Regions from separate parts of the Brevibacillus sp. HD3.3A genome, predicted to be linked through region 2. Evidence: predicted binding sites of a transcription regulator. Region 2 holds the regulator's gene; the other holds the start of a gene.
What was found. The regulator CtsR, encoded in region 2, represses protease genes until heat stress. The targets are predictions, from matches to a motif close to ATGGTCAATAAAGGTCAAACA.
Positions count from the first base shown of each region.

Region 1: the regulator CtsR is predicted to act here: its motif matches at 1,781-1,801, upstream of HP435_RS21260 (ATP-dependent Clp protease ATP-binding subunit).

Region 1 is NZ_CP085874.1:4,550,260-4,561,866, reverse strand. It holds gene HP435_RS21275 (energy-coupling factor ABC transporter ATP-binding protein) at 1-32, shown strand, start outside; gene rbsK (ribokinase) at 59-961, shown strand; gene HP435_RS21265 (PadR family transcriptional regulator) at 1,062-1,613, opposite strand; gene HP435_RS21260 (ATP-dependent Clp protease ATP-binding subunit) at 1,867-4,011, shown strand; gene HP435_RS21255 (SH3 domain-containing protein) at 4,105-4,464, opposite strand; gene HP435_RS21250 (YqaA family protein) at 4,512-5,108, opposite strand; gene HP435_RS21245 (aminotransferase-like domain-containing protein) at 5,262-6,611, opposite strand; gene HP435_RS21240 (DMT family transporter) at 6,745-7,692, shown strand; gene HP435_RS21235 (ABC transporter ATP-binding protein) at 7,883-8,869, shown strand; gene HP435_RS21230 (ABC transporter permease) at 8,914-9,717, shown strand; gene HP435_RS21225 (ABC transporter permease) at 9,714-10,511, shown strand; gene HP435_RS21220 (polyamine ABC transporter substrate-binding protein) at 10,557-11,607, shown strand, end outside.
Region 2 is NZ_CP085874.1:222,892-234,498, forward strand. It holds rRNA gene HP435_RS01290 (23S ribosomal RNA) at 1-59, shown strand, start outside; gene HP435_RS01295 (MGDG synthase family glycosyltransferase) at 319-1,440, shown strand; gene HP435_RS01300 (HAD-IA family hydrolase) at 1,472-2,146, shown strand; gene HP435_RS01305 (CtsR family transcriptional regulator) at 2,410-2,874, shown strand; gene HP435_RS01310 (protein-arginine kinase activator protein McsA) at 2,908-3,426, shown strand; gene HP435_RS01315 (protein-arginine kinase McsB) at 3,447-4,517, shown strand; gene HP435_RS01320 (ATP-dependent Clp protease ATP-binding subunit) at 4,591-7,041, shown strand; gene radA (DNA repair protein RadA) at 7,144-8,511, shown strand; gene disA (DNA integrity scanning diadenylate cyclase DisA) at 8,521-9,597, shown strand; gene pssA (CDP-diacylglycerol--serine O-phosphatidyltransferase) at 9,715-10,443, shown strand; gene HP435_RS01340 (nucleoside triphosphate pyrophosphohydrolase family protein) at 10,537-10,932, opposite strand; gene HP435_RS01345 (PIN/TRAM domain-containing protein) at 11,220-11,607, shown strand, end outside.

The sequences.
Region 1 (11,607 bases), 1.8 Mb from region 2:
CGATCGAAGAATTTGTAGAGACCATGCTGTAAAAAGCGGCTGGGGGAGGTAGCACGTTGTGAAAATCGCAGTAGTAGGAAGCATCAATATGGATCTCGTCTCCCACGTCCACCATCTGCCCAAGGCAGGAGAAACGATTGCAAGCCATGACTTTATGCTGATTCCAGGCGGAAAAGGGGCGAATCAGGCAGTTGCTGCCGCACGTCTGGGCGCGCACGTATCCATGATCGGAATGGTGGGCGAGGATGAAAATGGCACCATCATGCTTGCGGGCATGACAGAGGCGCAGGTTCATGTCGAAGGAATCAAGCGCGAGGGTACGACTGGCATGGCCTTCATCAATGTCAGCGATGACGGGGAAAACAACATTGTGCTGGTTCCCGGAGCCAATGCACAAGTGAGCATAGAGCACATCGATGAGAACCTGTCGATTATCGAGCAGAGCGACGTCGTGCTGTTGCAGCTGGAAATCCCGCTCCACGTCGTGGAATACGTCGTGAAAAAGGCAGCTGCGCTCGGCAAGCTGGTCATTTTGAATCCGGCTCCGGCAAGGGCACTCTCGCAGGAACTGTTACAGCATGTGCACACCTTGACGCCGAATGAAACAGAGCTGGCCATTTTGAGCGGTCTGCCCGTCACGACGCCGGAAGAAGCCGGGGAAGCGGCGAGAAAGCTTTTGGCAAGCGGTCCGAGACGGATCATTGTCACCCTGGGCGAAAAAGGCGCGCTTTTGGTCACGGAGGAGAAAACCGTGCATGTGCCTGCTTGTCGGGTCGAGCCAGTGGATACGACTGCGGCAGGCGATTCGTTTACCGCAGCTTTTGCCGTGGGCATGGCAAAAGGGATGTCGGATGTGGAAGCAGCCGGATTTGCCAGCAAAGTGGCTGCGATCGTCGTGACTAGACGCGGGGCGCAGCCATCGCTGCCCACGCTGGCAGAAGTAGAGGCGCACTCCTTTTAGCGAGCGTCTGTATCTTTCTATCATGTCATGGACGAAAACGAAAGAAAAAGCAAACGTGTTTTGGAGCGCAATGTTCCAAAGACGCGTTTGCTTTTTGTTTTTAGGAACGCTTCTGCAACAGCTCCAACACCCACTCGCACCAGGCGATATCCTCTTTCATGCGCCGTGATCCCCATGAAAGCAGCAAATAATCCCCAAATTCCGGATGGTTCGGATGGTCGGGCGGATACGAATGTTCGGCAGAATCACTCTCGTACTCCTTTAAGTAGTGCTCGTACATGTCCAAATGCTCGCGACATTGCTGGATGCGCTCGACAAACATCGTAGAGGCCGCTTTTTCGTCCGCCAATCCGAGGCAGTACGTTTTCAGCACCAGCTCGTCACGCAAAACAGGCTCTGCTGCCGGCTCGCTAAGCCAGACTTTTAGTGCAATCTGTCCTTTTTCTGTAATGGAATACACTTTTTTATCAGGACGATCCGTCTGGTGGATGCGAGTGAACTCCAGATAGCCCTCCTGTTCCAGCTTCGCCAGCAGCGGGTAAATTTGGCTGTGCTTGGCCTGCCAAAATGGTTGCAGCTGGAGCATCAAATCATAGCCGGAGCTTGGTGTGCGGGCAACCAGCCCGAGGAGTCCATACGCGAGTGTGTTCAAAGTGAAAAGCCCCCTGACTTTAGCGAATATCAACCTCATTATAGGAAGGGTTTTCTGGCGAAGCAAGAGAGAACCTGCGTCCTGTATAGCTTCTCCCAAGCGAAAGCAGAAAATCCAAAGTTACCCTCTTGAAAGTCAAAGAAGGTCAAACTATAATAAAGTCATCGAAGGTCAGAAATGGTCAAACAACCGTTGACCTGTCGAACACACAAATAAGAAAAAATCCAAAAGCATGATTTTGGGGGTATGAAACATGCAATGTGAAATCTGCAAACAACGACAAGCAACTGTGTCCGTCCATATACGCGTACAAGACAAACAGCAAGCCTACAACCTGTGCCGGGAGTGCAATGCCAAGCTCGGCAGCAAAATGGGAGTAGGGATGGGCTTCAGCCCGTTCTCTTCCTTCTCCGGTCTGGACGACTTCCTGCAAGGCTTCGCACAAGCGCAGGCCCATGCAAAAGGCGGTCAACAGCCGAACATGAAGGGACAGGCGACAACTGCGGACAGAGGCGGCCTTCTGGACGAACTGGGGCGCAATCTGAACGATGCGGCCCGCGCAGGGCTGATTGATCCGGTCATCGGACGCGACCAGGAAATCGAGCGTGTGATCGAGATTTTGAACCGCCGCAACAAAAACAACCCGGTGCTCATCGGGGAGCCGGGTGTAGGGAAGACGGCAATTGCCGAAGGTCTGGCCTTGCGCATTACGGAAGGTCAAGTGCCTGCCAAGCTGAAAAACAAGCAAGTGTACGTGCTGGACGTGGCTTCTCTGGTCGCAGGCACGGGGATTCGCGGACAATTCGAGGAAAAGATGAAGCAAGTGATTGCCGAGCTGCAATCGCGCAAAAACGTCATCCTGTTCGTGGATGAAATTCATTTGCTGGTGGGAGCAGGCTCTGCGGAAGGCTCGATGGACGCCGGAAACATTCTCAAGCCTGCCCTGGCGCGCGGCGAGCTGCAACTGGTTGGGGCCACTACCTTAAAAGAGTACCGCGTCATTGAAAAGGATGCCGCGCTGGAGCGCCGCTTGCAGCCTGTGATGGTCAAAGAGCCGACAGTGGAGGCCGCTATCGAGATTTTGCAAGGACTGCGTCCGAAATACGAAGCTTTCCACCAGGTCGCTTACTCCGATGACGTGCTCCGCGCCTGCGTCGAATACTCGCATCGTTACATCCAGGATCGCTTCCTGCCTGACAAGGCGATCGACCTGATGGATGAAGCCGGATCGCGGCTGAATCTCCGCTCTTCTGCGGCAGATACGAGCCAGCTGCATGAGCGCCTGGCGCAAATTAACCAGGAGAAAAAAGCAGCGACCGAGCAAGAAAATTACGAGCAAGCTGCCCGCCTGCGCGATGAAGAAGCGGAAATTCTCGGCAAGCTGGATCAGCTTGATGGGGCCGCTAATCGCACGAAAGTGGAAGTATCAGATATTCAGGAGATGATCGAGCAAAAAACAGGCATCCCTGTCCGCAAGCTGCAAAGCGACGAGCAGGAGCGGATGAGAAATTTGGCTGCGCACCTGGAAGCCAAAGTCATCGGGCAATCGGAAGCTGTCGCACAGGTCGCCAAGGCGATTCGCCGCAGCCGCGCCGGGTTGAAGCCGAAAAATCGGCCAATTGCCTCCTTCCTGTTCGTCGGACCGACTGGCGTAGGGAAGACAGAGCTGTCCAAAGCGCTCGCCGAGGAGCTGTTCGGCACGAGAGATTCGATGATTCGCCTCGACATGAGCGAATACATGGAGAAGCATTCCGTCTCCAAGCTGATCGGTTCGCCTCCAGGCTATGTAGGCCACGAGGAAGCGGGACAGTTGACCGAGCGAGTGCGCCGCAATCCGTACAGCATCATTTTGCTGGATGAGATCGAAAAAGCGCACCCGGACGTCATGCACATGTTCCTGCAAATTTTGGAGGATGGCCGCCTGACAGACAGCCAGGGCCGCACCGTGAGCTTCAAGGAAACGGTCATTATCGCAACGAGCAATGCCGGAGTGGCTGAGCGCAAAAAAGCGTTAGGCTTCGGCGCCGAGGAACAGCAGCCTGGCACTGTGCTTGATTCGCTGGGAGCGTACTTCAAACCGGAATTTTTGAACCGCTTCGACTCGATTATTTCTTTCGCTCATCTGGAAAAGCAAGACTTGGTGCAAATCGTGGAGCTGCTGCTCCAGGAAGTCGTGCTGAATCTCGGCGAGCAAGGAATCGAGCTTGAAGTGACAGACGCTGCCAAAGAAATGTTGGCTGAGCTGGGCTACAATCCCGCTTTCGGGGCACGCCCGCTGCGTCGCGTGATCGCCCAGCAGGTCGAAGATGGCATCGCCGATCTGTTGATGGAGGAAGCGGATGTGCGCAAGATCGTGGTGGAAGTTGAGGAAGAAGCGATTCGCGTGAAAAAAGCATAAGGGTTTGTCCCAAAAAGAGTCCCTGACGGCTAGACAGGGACTCTTTCTTTCCTATATCGAGATAGAAGCGAGCGTTTGCGCAAAAAGAGATTGCTATTGGCTTGCAAGCTGAAGATTTCGCATCGGAACCCATCCGTATTCCCGGTTGGTGGACATACACCATCCCCAGCCATTCAGCTCTTGGAGCAACTCAACCGTATCTCCTTCATTTACATCTAGCTCTTTTGCGGAGTAATTTTCCGTAATGATGCCTTCCTTGTCCTTTGCTTGAATAATCTGTTCAGGCACCCAGCCTTCCATGCTATGGTCAAGCGTATAGCAGTACCTCCAGTTCCTCCAACCGTCGGGATCATCGTCGACTCGACCGAGTATGACGGTTTGACCTTGAGTCAATTCAATGGGGGTAGGGTAGTTTATTCGGTGCTGAATCATGACTTTATATGTTTGGCTCATATTGCAGCTCCTTTCTGAATAATGATTCAAGCCAGGCTACAAGCTGATCATTCCCCTGCTTGCTTGTTGGCAGTTTGCATCAGTTGTTTTTTGGCCCGCATTTTTCGCACCAAAAGTCCGATCAGCAAAATCGGGATCATCAGCAAGAACACGTACAGGGAGGCGTGACCGACCATATTTTCCGCCATCCGCCCGTAAAAGTAAAACAGGAAACCGACGAGGTAAAATTTCACGGCTCTGCCGATTGCGGCATAACCGATCAGCTTCCAGAGCGGATAATTCAGACAGCCGGACAAGATCGTGAATACTTTGAACGGAATCGGGGTGAAGGAGCCGACAAAAATGGCGACTTCGCCTCTTTTTTGAAACATCTCGGTTGCCGAGTCAATCCACTCTTTTTTGAGCAGTTTGTACAGGACAGAGTGGCCGAGCAGTTTACCGAGAAAGTAGCCGACGGGTGTACCAACCAGACACGCGATATATCCTGCGGTTGCAATCCATAAAGCAGCGGATGGATCAATCAGGCTTAATGAAACTTGCAGAAAGAATACAGGAATGGGGAAGATGACGGCGTCTGCAAAAGAATGGATGACGACTCCCCAAATGCCGTATTCCATCAAAAAATCTAAAACGTTCTGAACCATTTCATTCTCCTTTGTCCATCTCATGCGATCCGCCTGCTGCGACGGATAAAAATGGGTAGAGTCGTGTGGCGTAACGATGTTGTATACAAATTAAGACGGATATTCCCGAAATATGGTTACGGTTGCTGCTTTTGCAAAAACTTTTTTCTTTCATTATAACCGCATCGCATGCAATACTGCCATCAACTCGTCAATTCCTTTTTCCACCGATTCGGCCTTGGCGTTGGATACATTCAGCTTCAAAATATTTTCCCGGGGAAACAGGGGCAAATAATGCCTGTCTGCCGCTTCCAACAAGATCGAGCGTTTTTTAGCCAGCTGGATCAGACGGGATGCGTCAACTCGCGGGTCCAGCACAAGATGCGTGTGAATCCCCGGATAAGGCAGAGGGCGAAACGCAAACAGAGCGTCAGCGCGGGCTGCATGGGCGAGCAGCGCTTCTGTCAGAAGCTTCGATCGGAGCTGATACGATTGGCGGATTTTTTGCCTGTGCCGTTCAAACATGCCGCTTTTCAAATAAATTTCCAGCGCGGCTTGGGACAGCATGGAGCTATCGATGTCCCGCAGCCGTTTGAACTGCAAAAACGACTCGCACAGCGCATCGGGAATGACGGCGACACCGAGGCGCAGCCCGGGAAAAATGATTTTGGAATAGCTTTTCATGTAAATCGTCCGCTCGAAACGATCGTAGGAGAACAGCGGGTCTGCCTTGCTGTCATGCTCCAAATCTGCCATATGGTCGTCTTCCACGATGTAAACGTTGTAGCGGTGGGCCAGTTCGGCAATGCGCTGTTTTTCCTTGCGGGTATACGACGTTCCGAGCGGGCTGTGAAAGCGCGGCATCGTGTAAAAAAATTTGATCTTTTCTGTCCGGAAAATGCGCTCCAGCTCGTCCAGATCAATTCCTTGCGCCGTTCGCATGATCCCAGTCACCGGAATGTTGTGCATCTGCAAGTAATCGATAAACAGATGGTAGCTCGGCTGCTCGATCAGGACGGTTTCCCGCCCGTTGGGGAACGGAATCGTACACAAAAGCGACAGCGCCTGCTGAACGCCGGATGTGATGAAGATGTTCGCTGGCTTGGCAAAAACCTGATGGTTGGCCAAATGCTTGGCGATCACGGGGATGAGCGTAGGCAGCCCTTTGGCGGTGCCGTACAGGAACAGGTCGTTGCGGTATGTCTCAATCGCTTTGTTGATACAGTGTTGAAAGTCAAGGTACGGAAACACGTCAGGATCAGGGGCAGAGGTGGCGAAGTCGATGCTGTTACAGTTGTTTGGCTCGCTGTCTCGCTGCTTTTTGACGACGTAAAAGCCGCTGCGGTCTACCGAGTAGATCAGATGACGTTTCTCCAACTCGTTCAGCGCCTGGATCACCGTGCTGTTGCTGCATTGATATTGGGTTGCCAACTCGCGGATGGACGGCAGCTTGTCGCCATCCTGGTAGGTGTTGCCCTCGATCAGCGTCTCCAACTCGTTCTGCAATTGCAAATATTTATGCATGAAATCCCTTCCTGGCGCATGGACTTTGTATCGGTACAGATCGTCTTTTTTTGCATTGTAGCATGATTGCCGCCCCATTACTATGAAAGCAGGAAATAATTGCTGCATAGGCAACGATTGGGGAGAGATCAGCTTGAAGGATCAACATAAAGCTATAGGGGCCGCACTTTTGAATGCCATGATCGTCGGCTTGTCGTTTATTTTCGTAAAAATGGCGCTGACGTCAGCCACTCCGATGGACGCGATGGCGCACCGCTTTACGATCGCTTTTGTCGCCGCGACGATTCCCGTTTTGTTCGGATGGGTCCGGCTGTCGATCAAGCCGCGCGACATTTTGGTCATTTTGCCATTGGCTTTGCTCTATCCGGCGCTGTTTTTCGGGCTGCAAACGTTTGGACTGGTGTACACGACCGCGTCGGAAGCCGGGATCATTGTCGCCACCGTTCCGATTTTCACGATGGTCATGGCCGCTTTTTTTCTCGGCGAGACATCTACGTGGCTGCAAAAGTTTTGTACGCTGCTGTCTGTAGCAGGTGTCGTGTTCATTTTCGCGATGAAGGGCGCAGGGGTAGGGATGGGCAGCAGCCTCGGCACCATTTTGATCTTGCTCTCGGCCTTGTCGCTCGCGGGGTATAGCGTGTTGGCGAAGAAGATGACGAAAGCCTTCCATTATATAGACGTCACGTATATGGTTTCCGTAATCGGCTTTTTGGCCTTCAACGCGCTGGCCTTGATCCAGCATGGCGCAAACGGCACGCTGTCGGAGTTTTTCCTGCCGCTCACGCATTCGTCGTTTATTATCTCGGTGCTCTATTTGGGTGTGCTGTCTTCTTTGGTGACATCTTTCATGACGAATTTTGCCTTGTCGAAAATGGAAGCGTCGAAGATGAGTGTTTTCAACAACTTGTCAACGCTCGTGACGATTGCCGGAGGTGTGGTGCTTCTCAGGGAGCAGATCGCCTACTACCACCTGCTCGGAGCGCTCATGATCATTCTCGGTGTCATCGGGACGAATTTCCTGGGAAAGAAAAAAGGAACCGCGGTAGACACCAACGGGAAGCTCAAATCGCAATCTTTGTAAGAACAAACGCACAGGAAAAATGGAGCAGAGACTGTTGGGCTGCTCCGTTTGTTTTTGTCCGCTGACAGGAGGGACCAGCCGCAAAAAAATCAGGACCAATGCGGGTGAAACTGTTTACAAAAGTCGACATACACGATATAGTTACCTAGATTGTTGCTATGAGTATAATGACATATGGTGAGATGACGGAATGAAAACGATTATTCATCTGGATTCAATTGAAAAAAGCTTTCACGGTACTGTCGTCGTCCCCTCTTTTTCTCTCTCCATTGAAGAAGGGGAGTTTTTGACGTTGCTCGGCCCCAGCGGCTGCGGCAAGACGACGCTTTTGCGGATGATTGCAGGGTTTGAGGAGCCGACTTCCGGGGATATTTTCCTCGACGAGAAGCCGCTCACCCATGTGCCGCCTTATCAGCGGGATATGAACATGGTGTTCCAGCAGTACGCCCTGTTTCCGCATATGACTGTCGAACAAAACATTTTGTTCGGTTTGAAAATGAAAAAAGTAAGTGCAGCAGAGCAAAAACAGCGCCTGGAGGAAGTTTTGCAGTACGTGCAGTTGACCGAGCTGAGAAAACGTACGCCAAAGCAACTGTCCGGCGGCCAGCAGCAGCGTGTGGCGATTGCCCGGGCGATCATCAACAATCCGCGCGTCCTTTTGCTGGACGAGCCGCTTGGCGCCCTGGACTACCAACTGCGCAAAAGCTTGCAGCTGGAACTGAAAAATCTGCAAAAGAACCTCGGGATCACGTTTATTTACGTAACCCATGACCAGGAAGAAGCAATGGCCATGTCGGACCGGATCGCCGTCATGAACAAAGGACGGATCGAACAGATCGCTTCTCCTGCCGAGATTTACAACCATCCGCAGACGCTGTTCGTCGCTACTTTCATCGGGGAAAACAACATTTTCCGCGACAATGGGACGAATACAGCTGTCCGCCCGGAAAAGATCAAGCTGTACCAGCCAGAAGCAGACAAGGACAAGCACAAAAAGCTGGGAACGATTGCTGACGCGGTATTCCTCGGCAACCTGCGCAAAGTGTTCATCCGCCTCGACGGTCAAGACATGACAGTCATGGCCCATCAGTACGCAGGAGACGGTCTGGACTGGAAGGTGGGAGATCGGGTCGCCATTGGTTGGGCGCAGACGGACGAGGTGATCCTGACTTGTTGAACAAAAAGCCGGTAAAACTGCTCGCAGCACCCGCCCTTTTGTGGATGGGTGTGCTTTTCGTCCTGCCCATGCTTATGATTGCGCTGATGTCCTTCCTTAAAAGAGGCACATACGGGCAAGTTGTCTATGAATTTACGCTGAACAATTACGTGCGCATTTGGGACCCGCTGTACGGGCAAATTTTTGCGGACACGCTGGTAGTTGCCATTTTGACAACGGTGTTGTCGATCGTGTGCGGCTATCCGCTTGCGTATTACATTTCCCGCCTGGAAAAGTCGTCCCAGCAAATTTGGCTGTTGCTTGTGATGATTCCGTTCTGGATCAACTTTCTGGTCCGTTCCTACGCCTGGGTGATCATCCTGCGCTCCCAGGGGGTCGTCAATACGATTTTGCAATCATTGGGAATTATTACGGAGCCATTGCCGCTTTTGTACAATTCCGGTTCGGTGCTTTTGGGGATGGTGTACACGCTGCTGCCGTTCATGGTGCTGCCGATTTACGTGTCCCTGGAGCAGATGGATCGCCGCAAGCTGGAAGCGGCGTACGATCTGGGAGCGACTCCGTGGAGAGCTTTTTGGCACGTTACGCTGCCGATGACCAAAACAGGCGTCGTCACCGGATCGATTCTCGTCTTTGTCTCCTCGATCGGGATGTTCGTCGTGCCGGACGTGATGGGCGGGGCGAAGTCGGCCCTGATCGGAAACGTGATTCAGAACCAGTTCCTTTCGGCGCGTGACTGGCCGTTTGGCTCGGCATTGTCGATCGTGTTGATGCTGTTGTCCATGCTCCTGATTCTTCTGTACTTCCGCGCTGTCAAAGCGGGCGAGGCAAAGGAGGGGGCAGCATGAAAACGTGGCGCAGACATACGCTTTCCGGCTACTCTTGGCTGATGCTGGTCTTCTTGTACTTGCCGATTGCGATTCTCGTTCTATATTCGTTCAATGACTCGCGGATCAACGCGACGTGGAACGGGTTTACATGGAAGTGGTACGTCTCCTTGTTCGACAACAGACAAGTCATGCAGGCGCTCATGAACAGCCTGTCCATCGGGGTGATCAGCAGCGTGCTGGCAACGGTTTTGGGCACGGCTGCGTCGCTCGCCATCAAGCATTACTCCTTGCGCTGGCGCAATGTCGTCAACGGGCTGATCTACTTGCCGATTGTGATTCCCGAGATCATGATGGGACTTGCCCTTCTCGTCTTGTTCAGTCAGGTGCACATGGAGTTGGGCAAGTGGACACTCATCATGGCGCACGTGACCTTTTCCATGCCGTATGTGATGGTGATCGTCTCCGCCCGCCTGGCCGATATGGGCAAAGAGCTGGAGGAGGCGGCGCAAGATTTGGGCGCTACCCCGTGGGGAACATTGCGTCATGTGACGCTGCCATTGATCATGCCCGGAATCGTCGCTGGCTTTTTGATGTCGTTTACTTTGTCGCTCGATGATTTCATTATTTCGTTCTTCGTGGCTGGTCCTAATTCGACCACGCTGCCATTGTACATTTACGGCCTGGTAAAACGCGGCGTATCCCCGGAAGTCAATGCGCTTTCGACGCTGTTGATCGCAAGCACGGTGCTGCTGGTGATTATTGCCGAGCTTTTCCGCCGCAAAGATTCCAAAAACGGTCAGATTCACTTTTAGTTGACCAGACGTATCCCATACCGATTTGGAGGTTGAGAAGAAAAAATGAAACGTTTCAAATCCATGATGATCGGCGCTTTGACCGCCGTACTCGCAGTGACAGCTGTCGGCTGCTCCTCGTCGTCCGAACCCGAGCAGCAAGTATTGAACATCTACAGCTGGGCAGACAATTTTGACCTGGATGTCATCAAAGATTTCGAGCAAAAGTACAATGTCAAAGTCAACTACGACGTGTATGGCAGCAACGAGGAAATGCTGGCAAAAATCCAGGCTGGCGCATCGGGCTACGATTTGATTCAGCCGTCCGATTACATGGTGGCAACGATGATTCAGCTCGGCCTTCTCGAAGAGTTGAACAAAGAAAACATTCCGAACATGAAAAACATCGTGTCTACGTTCAAGACGCCTCCTTTTGACAAGGAAAACAAATACTCGCTCGTGTACACGTGGGGAATCACCGGGATTGCCTACAACAAAAAGTATGTCAAAGAAACGCCGACAAGCTGGAACGATCTGTGGAACGAAGCGTACAAAGGTCGCGTCATCATGCTGAACGACCCGCGCGAAGTGATGGGGATGGCTCTGATCAAAAACGGCTTCTCCAACAGCACAACAAACAAGGACGAGCTGGCAAAGTCGTTCGCTGATCTGAAAAAAGTGCTGCCGAGCGTCATGGCTTTTGATACGGACAACATCAAGCAAAAAATGATCGCGGAAGAAGCGTGGATCGGTACGGTCTGGTCTGGCGACGCTGCGATTATTAACGGACAAAACCCGGATGTGGAGTACGTCATTCCAAAAGAGGGCGCGACGATCTGGGCAGACACGCTGGCGATTCCAAAAGGAGCCAAGCACAAAGATTTGGCGGAGAAATTCATCAATTACTTGATGGAGCCGGAAGTCAGCGTGAAAAACTACGAGTCGATCGGCTACAGCAACCCGAACGAACAGGCATATCCACTGCACAGCGAAGAATATCGCGCGAACAAAATGATCTTCCTGGACAAAGCGGATATCGCCCGCGCCGAGTGGCTGGTTGATGTCGGAGATACGCTGCAAGAATACGACCGCTACTGGACTGAGATGAAGAGCGGCC
Region 2 (11,607 bases):
TGTGGAAGCGCGGTAACGCGTGGAGCTGACGAATACTAATCGGTCGAGGACTTATCCACACATGCTTAGCAATCATGCGTATTCAGTTTTCAGGGAATGAAACGAACCTCTTTGCCCAACAATGGGTAAGGAGGTTTTTGTATTTAAGGATACGACAGCTTTAGTGCCTATTGGTAACGAGTGAATTTTTTGTCGACAAGTTAGGTCGATCGACCGACAAGTTCCCTCTTGCAGATCGGTCTGGGGGTAGACTAACATGAGAAGGTACCTGATCCAGGCGTTGGAGTAGGCGAGGCAAGGTTATGAAGGAGAATAGGCATGAAAAAAATTCTAATCTTTTCCGCTTCCATCGGTAACGGTCACAATCAGGCAGCGAGAGCAATGCAGGAAAGCCTGGCTGAGAATGGTTGTACATCTATGATCATCGATACGCTGGAATATATCAGTCCCACATTTCACAAGATCTTGCTGGAAAGTTACATGAACTTGTTGAGACTTTCACCCAAAATGTGGGGGAGAATTTACCATAATACCGAAAAAAGCCGCTTTTTTGATATGAACGTCCTGATGAATAAGTTATTGGCAAACAAGTTGAAGAAACTGATTAACAGTGTTCAGCCGGACGCGTTTATTGCGACGCACCCTTTTGCCAGCTGTATGCTGTCCGTACTGAAGGGCAGAAATGACTGGACCGAGCCGATCTATACAATCATTACGGACTATACGATCCACCCGTCATGGATTAATCATCATATCAATTACTACTTCATTGGGCATGAACAGCTGTACTATCTGGTTGATATTTACCGACAAGATCACCAGAAGTTCATTCCCATGGGGATTCCTATTATGCATAAATTCCGCACTCCACTCGACGCCAATGAGATCAGGCAAAAGCTTGGACTTGTACCAGAGCAAAAATGCATTATTCTCTCTGGTGGAGGTCTTGGCCTTGGTTCGATGGAAAAGGTCCTCGATGGGCTGGAAGCGATCAACCTTCCGCTGAAAACGTTTGTGTTGACCGGAACCAACGAGAAGCTGTACAAAAAAGTGACGAACAGAAGCTATCGTCACGAGGTAGTCCCGCTTAAATTTATCAACAATTTTCACGAGTATCTGGAGGTTGCCGATTTAATCGTGACCAAATCTGGCGGACTGACCTCAGCCGAGGTCATGAGCAAACGGGTGCCGATGATTATTTACAACCCGTTGCCTGGACAGGAAGAACGGAACAGCCACTTCCTGTTGAACAACGGCTGTGCTGTACATGCCAATTTGTCGGAGCAGCTCATTTACTTTATCGATGAATTGTTGCACAGTCCATCAAAAGTTGACTATATGCGACGCATGGGACAAAAAATATCAAAGCCGGATGCCGCTCAGCGCATCGCCGAATTTATTTTGGACGACATGAGCATGGTGCAGGCTGAAACAGACTAATGTTCTCGGAAGCACTGACAGGAGGTTGCCTATGAGTATACCGTTTGCTATTTTCTTCGACATGGATGGCACATTGCTGCAAACGGAAAAGTTGTCGACGCCCGCCTTTGTGCGGACGTTTGAACGATTGAGAGAAACAGGCTTGTGGCAAGGCGAGACGCCGAGCGAGGAAGACCTGGTCAATGTACTGGGAATGACCATCGAGCAAGTTTGGCAAAAGCTGTTGCCAGGAGCAAGTGAAGAAGCAGTCCACGCCGCAGATACTTTTTTGCTGGAAAATGAAATTGCCTTGCTGAAGGAAAAAGTGACCGATTTATACCCAGGAGTGAGGTCAACTCTGGAACAGCTTCACGCCCAGGGGATTCCTCTGTTTGTCGCGAGCAACGGACAAGAGGAGTACATCGAGGCCATATGCCAAGAGTATGGACTAAAACCGCTGTTGACGGATTTGTACTCCGCAGGAAGGTTCCGTACGCGCTCGAAAAATGATCTGGTGGCAAAGCTCCTCTCTGACTATGACATCGCGCACGCGTACATGGTGGGGGATCGTCACTCGGATATCGAGGCCGGGACAGCAAACGGCTTGTTTACAGTCGGTTGCGACTTTGGTTTTGCCAAACCGGGAGAGCTGGATGGAGCCGATATGATCATTACAGATTTCCCGCAATTGCTGGATCATTTGCCAGCGATCGACACCAAATCATAGAGCCTGACATAAACCATTCCTTTAGGGAGTGGTTTTTTTCATACTTAGCAACCCGACATTTTTCGTAAAAAGAGTGCAACGCTTGTCGCTTATGCCCGACAAAAGGCTCGCCACCTGACTGTTTTGCATGGTTTCAAGCGACCGGATTTTGCCCACACTAGAAAGTGTATGGATCACTTGCAAGGGCGCCATAAACCCATTATAATTAAAGTCAAAGATAGTCAAAGTCAGTAGATGACACATATGGAATAGGAGGCGATGACTTGCGTAACATCTCGGACATCATTGAACAGCACTTGAAAGGCATTTTGACACAAAGTCCTAATGGCTCGGTCGAGATCCAGCGTAGTGAGCTTGCCGACTTATTTCAATGTGTACCGTCGCAAATCAATTACGTCATCAACACGCGATTTACTGTACAAAAAGGGTACATTGTAGAAAGCAAGCGTGGAGGCGGGGGTTACATCCGCATTCGCAAGGTACAGATTGTGAGCAAGGCGCGATTGCAGGAATTGCTGACCGAGGAACTGATTGGAGAAAGCATTTCGCAGAGTGTGGGGAACGCGATTGTGGAAAGGCTGTTCGAAGAAGGACTGGTCAATGTCAGGGAAGCGACCTTGATGAAAATCGCAACCTCACGAAATGTTTTGACTCTGGATGCTGAATTGCGAGATCGTTTGCGGGCAAATATTTTAAAGCAGATGATTGCGGCTATCTTGTTGAAGTAAGCGAAGCATGTATGTGTTAGGGGGTAGGATGTAATGAACTGTGAGGAATGCGGAAAACGACCGGCGACACTGCACTTGACGAAAATCGTCAACGGCGAGAAAACCGAATACCATATTTGTGAGCAATGCGCTTCCGAAAAAGGGGACGTCTTTACCGGATTTCACAATTTCAGCATCAACAATCTCCTTTCAGGACTGTTAAAATTTGACCCCATGCAAAAAAACGGACGCGAGCCTGCCACCAGTAAGCCGCTCCGTTGCGAAACTTGCGGACTCACGTATGCCCAGTTCAGCAAAAGCGGCCGCTTCGGTTGCAGTGATTGCTACACCTTCCTGGGCGATCGACTCGATCCGTTGTTCCGCCGTATCCATGGCAATACGCAGCATAGCGGCAAGGTTCCGGAGCGCACAGGCGGACAGTTGAAAATCCGCAAAGAGCTGGAACAACTAAAGCGTGCGTTGCAAAACCATGTCGCCAGTGAAGAGTTTGAAAAAGCGGCAGAGATGCGTGACCGGATACGTGCGCTGGAACAAAAAATCGCTCAATCGTAACAAGGGGAGGTAAGCTGGTCATGTCACAACAGCAGTTTATGCAAAACCCGTGGAGCAATTGGATGAAAGGAGAAGGTCCTGATTCCGATATCGTCATCAGCACACGGCTGCGCATCGCCCGAAACCTGCGCCAGCACCCTTTTCCGTTACTGGCGACAGACTCGCAAGGGGAAGAAGTCGTCAGAAAGGTGACGGAAGTGAGCGAATCGGAGGCCATGCGCAAGCTCCAGCAGCTTCAAGTCCTCAACATGGACCAGATCAACCCGTTGGAAAAGCGGGTGCTGGTGGAGAAGCATCTGATTAGCCCTCACTTGGCGGAGGAATCGCGAAAAGGTGCTGTGCTGTTGAGTCCTGACGAGTCGGTCAGCATCATGGTAAACGAAGAGGATCATATTCGAATCCAGGTGCTGCTGCCGGGGTTTCGCCTGAACGAAGCATGGGAAATAGGAACAAAAATAGATGATGTTTTCGAGAAAAATTTAAACTTCGCGTTCGATGAGACGAGAGGCTACCTTACAAGCTGTCCGACCAACGTCGGCACAGGCATCCGGGCTTCCGTCATGCTGCATCTGCCAGCACTGGTGATGACGCAGCAAATCAGCAGAATTTTGCAGGCCATCAATCAGGTTGGCCTCGTTGTTAGAGGAATTTACGGGGAAGGCAGCGAAGCACTAGGAAACCTGTTTCAGTTGTCCAACCAAGTCACGCTCGGGATGTCGGAAAGCGATATTCTCTCCAACCTGTATGGCGTAGCCAGACAAATTATCGAGCAAGAACGCGTTGCCCGTACTTATTTGCTGGAGCATACACGCATATCTTTGGAAGACCGCATCTTCCGTTCCTACGGCATCTTGATGTATGCACGCACTGTGGAGTCCAAGGAAGCAGCTCAGCGCCTCTCCGATGTGCGCCTTGGCATTGACCTGGGCATTATCTCGGGAGTATCGCCACTGGTGATGAACGAGCTGTTGGTAACAACCCAGCCTGGCTTCTTGCAGCAGCATGCAGGGCAAAAGTTGACGCCAGACCAGCGGGACGAGAGAAGGGCTCGGCTGATTCGGGAGAGGCTCAGTACGACGGGCTCAGCTTGATTGTTTCTCAGACATAAGGCATCACAGCAGTTAACCTATAGAGAAAAAACATGGTTACACGGAGGTGTACGATATGATGTTTGGACGTTTTACAGAACGAGCACAAAAGGTACTGGCGCTTGCCCTGGAAGAGGCGGTGCGTCTCGGCCACAAGGATATTGGGACTGAGCATGTACTGCTGGGACTGATTCGGGAAGGCGAGGGTATTGCTGCCAAGGCATTGCAATCGCTCGGGCTTGGTCTCGATAAAATCCAGAGCGAAGTGGAGTCGTTGATCGGACGGGGAACAGAGCAGTCCGGTAGTAATTACACCCCAAACTATACACCTCGTGCGAAAAAAGTAATTGAACTGTCCATGGATGAAGCGCGCAAGCTCGGCCATACTTACGTAGGAACAGAGCACATTTTGCTCGGCCTGATCCGCGAAGGCGAAGGCATCGCTGCGAGAATCATGAACAACTTGGGAGTCAGTCTGAACAAGGCGCGCCAGCAGGTGCTGCAATTGCTGGGAAGCTCCGAAATGATGGCGTCGCATCAGCCTTCCGGCGGCAATCCGGCAGCGAATACGCCTACTCTGGACGGTCTGGCACGGGACTTGACTGCGATTGCACGCGATGGCGGGCTTGATCCTGTCATTGGCCGCCAAAAAGAAATCGAGCGTGTGATTCAGGTACTTAGCAGACGCACCAAGAACAACCCTGTCTTGATCGGGGAGCCTGGTGTGGGGAAAACGGCCATTGCAGAAGGTCTGGCTCAAAAAATCGTGAACAACGAGATTCCCGAAACTCTCCGCGACAAGCGCGTCATGACGCTGGATATGGGAACAGTAGTGGCGGGAACCAAATATCGCGGTGAGTTTGAAGACCGCCTGAAAAAAATCATGGACGAAATTCGCCAGGCAGGAAACATCATCCTGTTTATCGATGAGCTGCACACGCTGATCGGGGCTGGCGGGGCGGAAGGCGCAATCGACGCTTCCAATATTCTCAAGCCGGCGCTGGCTCGTGGTGAACTCCAGTGCGTAGGGGCAACCACCCTGGACGAATACCGCAAGTACATCGAAAAAGACGCTGCGCTGGAGCGTCGCTTCCAACCGATTCAGGTGGATGAGCCGACTGCCGAGGACGCGATTCGCATCTTGCACGGCTTGCGCGACCGTTACGAAGCCCACCACCGTGTGAAAATTACCGACGAAGCTATCGAGCAGGCAGTGAAGCTGTCTGACCGTTATATTACCGATCGTTTCCTCCCTGACAAAGCCATCGACCTCGTCGATGAGGCGGCTTCCAAAGTGCGCTTGCAATCGTTCACCGTCCCGCCTAACCTCAAGGAGCTGGAAGGGCGTCTGGAAGAAGTGCGCAAGGAAAAAGACGCTGCCGTGCAATCGCAGGAGTTTGAAGAGGCTGCTGCACTCCGTGATCAGGAGCAGAAGCTGCGCGAGGAACTCGACAAAACGAAAAAAGACTGGAAAGAGCGTCAAGGCCAGTTGAACATGGAAGTAACTCCTGAGGACATCGCCACTGTGGTAGCCAGCTGGACTGGTATTCCGGTGCTGAAGCTGAAGGAAGAAGAAACAGAGCGCCTGTTGAAAATGGAAGATATTTTGCACGACCGTGTTATCGGCCAGGACGAAGCGGTCAAATCGATTTCCCGAGCGATCCGCCGTGCCCGCGCTGGCTTGAAGGACCCGAAACGTCCAATCGGTTCGTTTATTTTCCTCGGCCCTACAGGTGTAGGGAAAACCGAACTCGCTCGCGCTGTAGCTGAGACACTGTTTGGAGATGAAGACGCCATGATCCGCGTCGACATGTCCGAGTACATGGAAAAACACTCTACAGCACGTCTCGTAGGGGCTCCTCCAGGGTATGTAGGCTTTGACGAGGGCGGTCAGCTGACGGAAAAAGTGCGCCGCAAGCCTTACTCGGTCATCCTGCTGGATGAGATCGAAAAAGCGCACCCGGATGTATTCAACATTTTGCTCCAGGTGCTGGACGACGGCCGATTGACTGATTCCAAAGGACGCACAGTAGACTTCCGCAACACCGTCGTGATCATGACCTCCAACGTAGGTGCCAGCATGATCAAGAAAAATACGACACTCGGTTTCACTACCAACGACACCGAGAAGAAATATCAGGATATGAAAGACAAAGTCATGGATGAGCTGAAAAAGAGCTTCCGCCCTGAATTTCTGAACCGTATTGATGAAGTGATCGTGTTCCACTCTCTGGAGCAGGAGCACATCGAGCAAATCGTGTCCTTGATGACCGACGAGCTGCGCAAGCGTTTGAAAGAGCAGAGCATCGACTTCCAACTGACCGAGGAAGCCAAAAAGCTGCTGGCAAAAGAGGGCTTCGACCCGGCATACGGTGCGCGTCCGTTGCGTCGCGCCATCCAGCGCCATATCGAAGACAATTTGTCGGAAGAACTGCTCAAAGGCAACATCAGCAAAGGCGATACGGTCAACATCGAAGCCGAAGATGGCAAGCTGGTTGTCAAGCGACTGGAAAAAACCAAATCGTAAGCACAAAATAGCAGAGAATGCCTCCTGTTCTGGGAGGTATTCTTTTTTTCAATGCGTAACTATGATAAAAGTAGAAAAGAAATTCCAAGTGAGGGTGCGATTATGTCAAAGTATAAAACGAAATACGCGTGTCAAGAATGTGGCTATGAATCGCCTAAGTGGATGGGAAAATGCCCTGGCTGCGGCAGCTGGAACACGTTGGTCGAGGAAGTGACAGTGAAAGCAGCCCCTCGTCATGAAGGAATCAGCGGCGGTACGCGTCAGGCGGCTATTCCTTTGACGCAGGTCGCCAGTGCAGAAGAACCGCGCATGGACACGACGATCGGAGAGTTGAACCGTGTTCTCGGCGGCGGGCTGGTACCAGGCTCCCTTATACTGGTCGGCGGCGATCCGGGTATCGGGAAATCTACATTGCTGTTGCAGACCTCTTTTGCCTTGGCTCATAAAGGGGCCAAAGTGCTGTACGTATCAGGCGAGGAGTCGGCAAAACAAATCAAGCTTCGCGCTGATCGCCTGCATATGCAAACACCCCCGATGTTTGTGTTGGCAGAAAATGATTTGGATTTGATCGAGCAGCATATTAATCAAGTAGACCCTCACGTATTGATCATTGACTCGATCCAGACAGTCTTCCATCCCACGGTTCAATCCGCAGCCGGAAGTGTCGCACAGGTGCGTGAGGCTACCGCTCAACTGATGCGCATCGCCAAAGGCAAAGGGATCGGGACCTTTATTGTCGGCCACGTGACCAAAGAAGGTTCGATTGCAGGTCCGCGCATGCTTGAGCATATGGTGGACGCGGTCCTTTATTTTGAAGGCGAGCGCCACAATACGTTCCGAATCCTGCGTGCTGTCAAAAATCGATTCGGTTCGACAAACGAGATCGGCATTTTCGAGATGAAAGATCGCGGTCTGGAAGAGGTGGCAAACCCTTCGGAAATTTTTCTGGCCGAACGTCCTTTTGGCGTGGCAGGCTCCACCGTCGTAGCGAGCATGGAGGGCACTCGTCCCGTCCTGGTCGAGCTTCAGGCACTCGTAGCCCCAACCAGCTTCGTTACGCCGCGCAGAATGGCTACAGGCGTCGACCATCAGCGTGTGGCGATGATCATGGCTGTTTTGGAAAAGCGCATGGGGATGATGCTGCAAAATCAGGACGCGTATGTCAATGTCGCAGGGGGCGTTCGTTTGGATGAGCCGGCTGTCGACTTGGCGATCGCGGTCAGCATTGCCAGCAGCTTCCGCGACCACGCCACGAATCCGCATGATGTGGTGATCGGGGAGATCGGTCTGACGGGAGAGGTGCGTGGCGTATCGCGCATCGAACAGCGCGTGCGGGAAGCGCATAAGCTCGGCTTCAAACGCGTAATCATCCCGGAGAAAAATATTCGCGGCCTGGATGCTCCTGACGATATTCAGGTGATCGGGGTCAGCAATATCGCAGATGCTTTGAACGAGGTGATAAGGAGGTAAGGGCGGGATATGCAGGAGAACACCAAAAGAACTCCGCTGTTCGGCGATGTGCTTCGTTTGGTCGCACCCGGAACGCAGCTTCGTGAAGGGCTGGAAAATGTTTTGCGCGCAAAAACCGGCGGCCTGATCGTCGTCGGTTACGGACCGGAAATGAAGCAAATCGTCGATGGCGGTTTTTCCATCAATTGCGATTTTTCTCCTGCCCATTTGTATGAATTGGCGAAGATGGATGGGGCGATTATAGTAAGTGAAGACGCCAAGCGAATTTTGTACGCCAATACGCAACTGTTCCCGCCGGCATCCATCCATACCAGCGAGACAGGGACGCGACATCGGACGGCGCAACGAACGGCCATCCACACCAACTACCTGGTCATCGCCATATCGCAACGACGCAATGTTATCACGTTGTATCAAGGGAATTTCCGCTATGTGCTGAATGAAATCAGCGTCATTTTAGCCAAAGCCAATCAGGCTGTGTCCACCCTGGAAAAATACAAGGCCGTGCTGGATCAGACGATGACCAACCTGGGCGCTCTGGAATTTGAGGAACTGGTCACCCTGCATGAAGTTGCTTCTGTGCTGCAGCGGATCGAGATGGTGCTTCGGATCAAGACGGAAGTTTCCAAGTACATATGTGAACTTGGTGTCGAAGGCAGACTTGTCAGCATGCAATTGGAGGAGCTTGTGTCGAATATTGGCGAAGAAGCGCACATGCTTATTCGCGATTACGCCAAAGATTCGTCTTACGCTCCTGAGCTTGTACTGGGCGAAATGAAAAAGCTAAGCTCGGAGGAAGTGCTGGAGTTGGGGTCTTTCCTGCGCGTTCTCGGATTTTCGGCAAGCGCCAGCATGCTGGAGGAGTCGGTGTCGCCCAGGGGCTACAGAATTTTGTACAAAATCCCCAGATTGCCAATTTCTATCATCACAAACCTCGTCGCACATTTCCATTATTTGCCCAGAATTATGATGGCAACGATTCAGGAATTAGACGAAGTAGAGGGGATTGGAGAGGTGCGGGCCAGGGCGATCAAAGAGGGTCTGAAACGGATTCAGGAACAAGTGTTCATTGACAGGCACATTTAAAGTAGAATAGGATAAAGGCATTATTTGTTATTCAACATTTGCCCAGGGGACTTGAAAGCGAAAGTCAGCTTGACAGGATACACTGTCTCCTCTGCAAAAGAAATCAGGAGGTAGTCTATGTTCGTGAAATCGTTGCCGAACATGCTAACCGTAAGCAACTTGTTTCTGGGAGTCTTGGCAATTATTCTTGCGTTTCGAGGAGATCATTACGTCGATTATGCGGCGATCACGGTGATCATCGGCATGCTGGCCGACGGGTTGGATGGACGCGTCGCTCGTATGTTGAATGCGCAAAGTGAGTTTGGAAAGGAACTCGATTCGCTTTCTGACGTCATTACGTTTGGGATAGCTCCGGCTTTCATCATGTATGTTGTTGTCCTTCAGCACTTCGATCTGCTGGGGATTCTCATTACGGCCATCTTCCCGATCTGTGGGGCGCTCCGTCTGGCGAGATTCAACGTCCAGGCCGGGGTTCCGGGATATTTCATCGGATTGCCAATCACAGCTGCCGGCGGTGTGCTGGCGACTCTTGCGCTTTATCACCAGGTTTTCAACCCGGTACTGCTTGCAGTGAGCATGCTGCTCCTCGCCTTCCTCATGGTATCGAAGGTCAAGTATCCCAACTTCAAAAAGGTCGGGATTCCAAAATCCGCTTACTGGATTACGCCCATTATTATCGCCATCGTCGTCGTTGTTGCGATCAAGTATCCGCAACAGTTTCCGAAGATCGTCTTCTTGCCGCTTGCCTTTTACGCCCTGTACGGAATAAAAAAAAACGTTGACTTTCTCGTCAAAAAATTACGCAAGCGGAAAAACAAAGAAGAAGAATCTGTGCCATTTGAATAAGCCAGGCAATGAAAAAACCCGCACTTCGATGTGCGGGTTTTTCGTTTTTGTATGCAACTTTTCGTAGGGTTCATTCGTAATACGAGTGTGGGGTTAAGAAAGATTGAACACGCCCAGGGTATTCAGCCGGTTTGCCTCTTTTTGCAGGACGTCTTCCAGTTTGATGTCTGTGATGTTGCACAAGGCGGTCAGGTAAAAAAGATTTTTGCCAAGCTCTGCTGTGACTACATCGCGACAATGCTCGCATAGTGGGCCGTTAAAGTGAGTGTCCAGGTGGGACTTGTTCTCCTCCAGGTTTTTGCTGGAATCGTAACTTTGCTTTTTGGCTACCACTTCAACACAACCGCATTCGGTGATGGCTTTGGTCAGGGAGCGATTGATGCGAGATGCCGTCTCCTGAACTTTGGACATGACGTCCAGTACGCTTCGATGTCGGATCAAAAGCTCTGATACTTGCGTTTGAAAGTCGTCTACATTTCGTTTGTCCATATCAATTCACCTCTGCTTTAGGCTGATCGTATCGTCACAATTTTCGCTCATTGTGTTACTGCCATTATAAGAAGGGAGTCTGGTCGCTGTCAATTTGCCCGAGAAGGAAACAGGTGTTTGAGGTTGACGGGAAAATGACAACTATGTTAAAATTTTTGGCTATTTGACATGGTAAAATCATTTTTGCTATAGTGAGGGAAAGCGACAATGAAGCAATTTCGCTATTTGGAAAGTTACAGGGTTTTACTCAAAGGCTTCTGTCTATATTAATAAAAGGAGGTGAAGGCATGGTACGCCGCATAGGAAAAATCTTTTTTGTCTTGGTTGGCGGTGGCTTGGGCTACCAATACGGTGCCGAACTGTTTTCGCTGCTTAACCCGCTTTTGAATTTTGGAGTAGTTGGTGGAGCGCAATATATTGGGGCGGTACTTGGTGCCATTCTGTTCTTCTTTTTAGCTAATTGGCTTTTGGACTACGTCTTGAAAGTAGTTCGCTGGGGAGAAGAGACTCTCGTCAAAATGCCGATTGTTGACGTGATGTTCGGAGCGATGGGGTTGATTAGTGGTCTTATTGTTGCCTTTTTATTATTCCTGCCCATCAGTAAAATTCCGTTTCCGGTAATAGGTGATCTGTTGCCGCTGGTTGTTTCCGGGTTGCTTGGCTATCTGGGCTTTC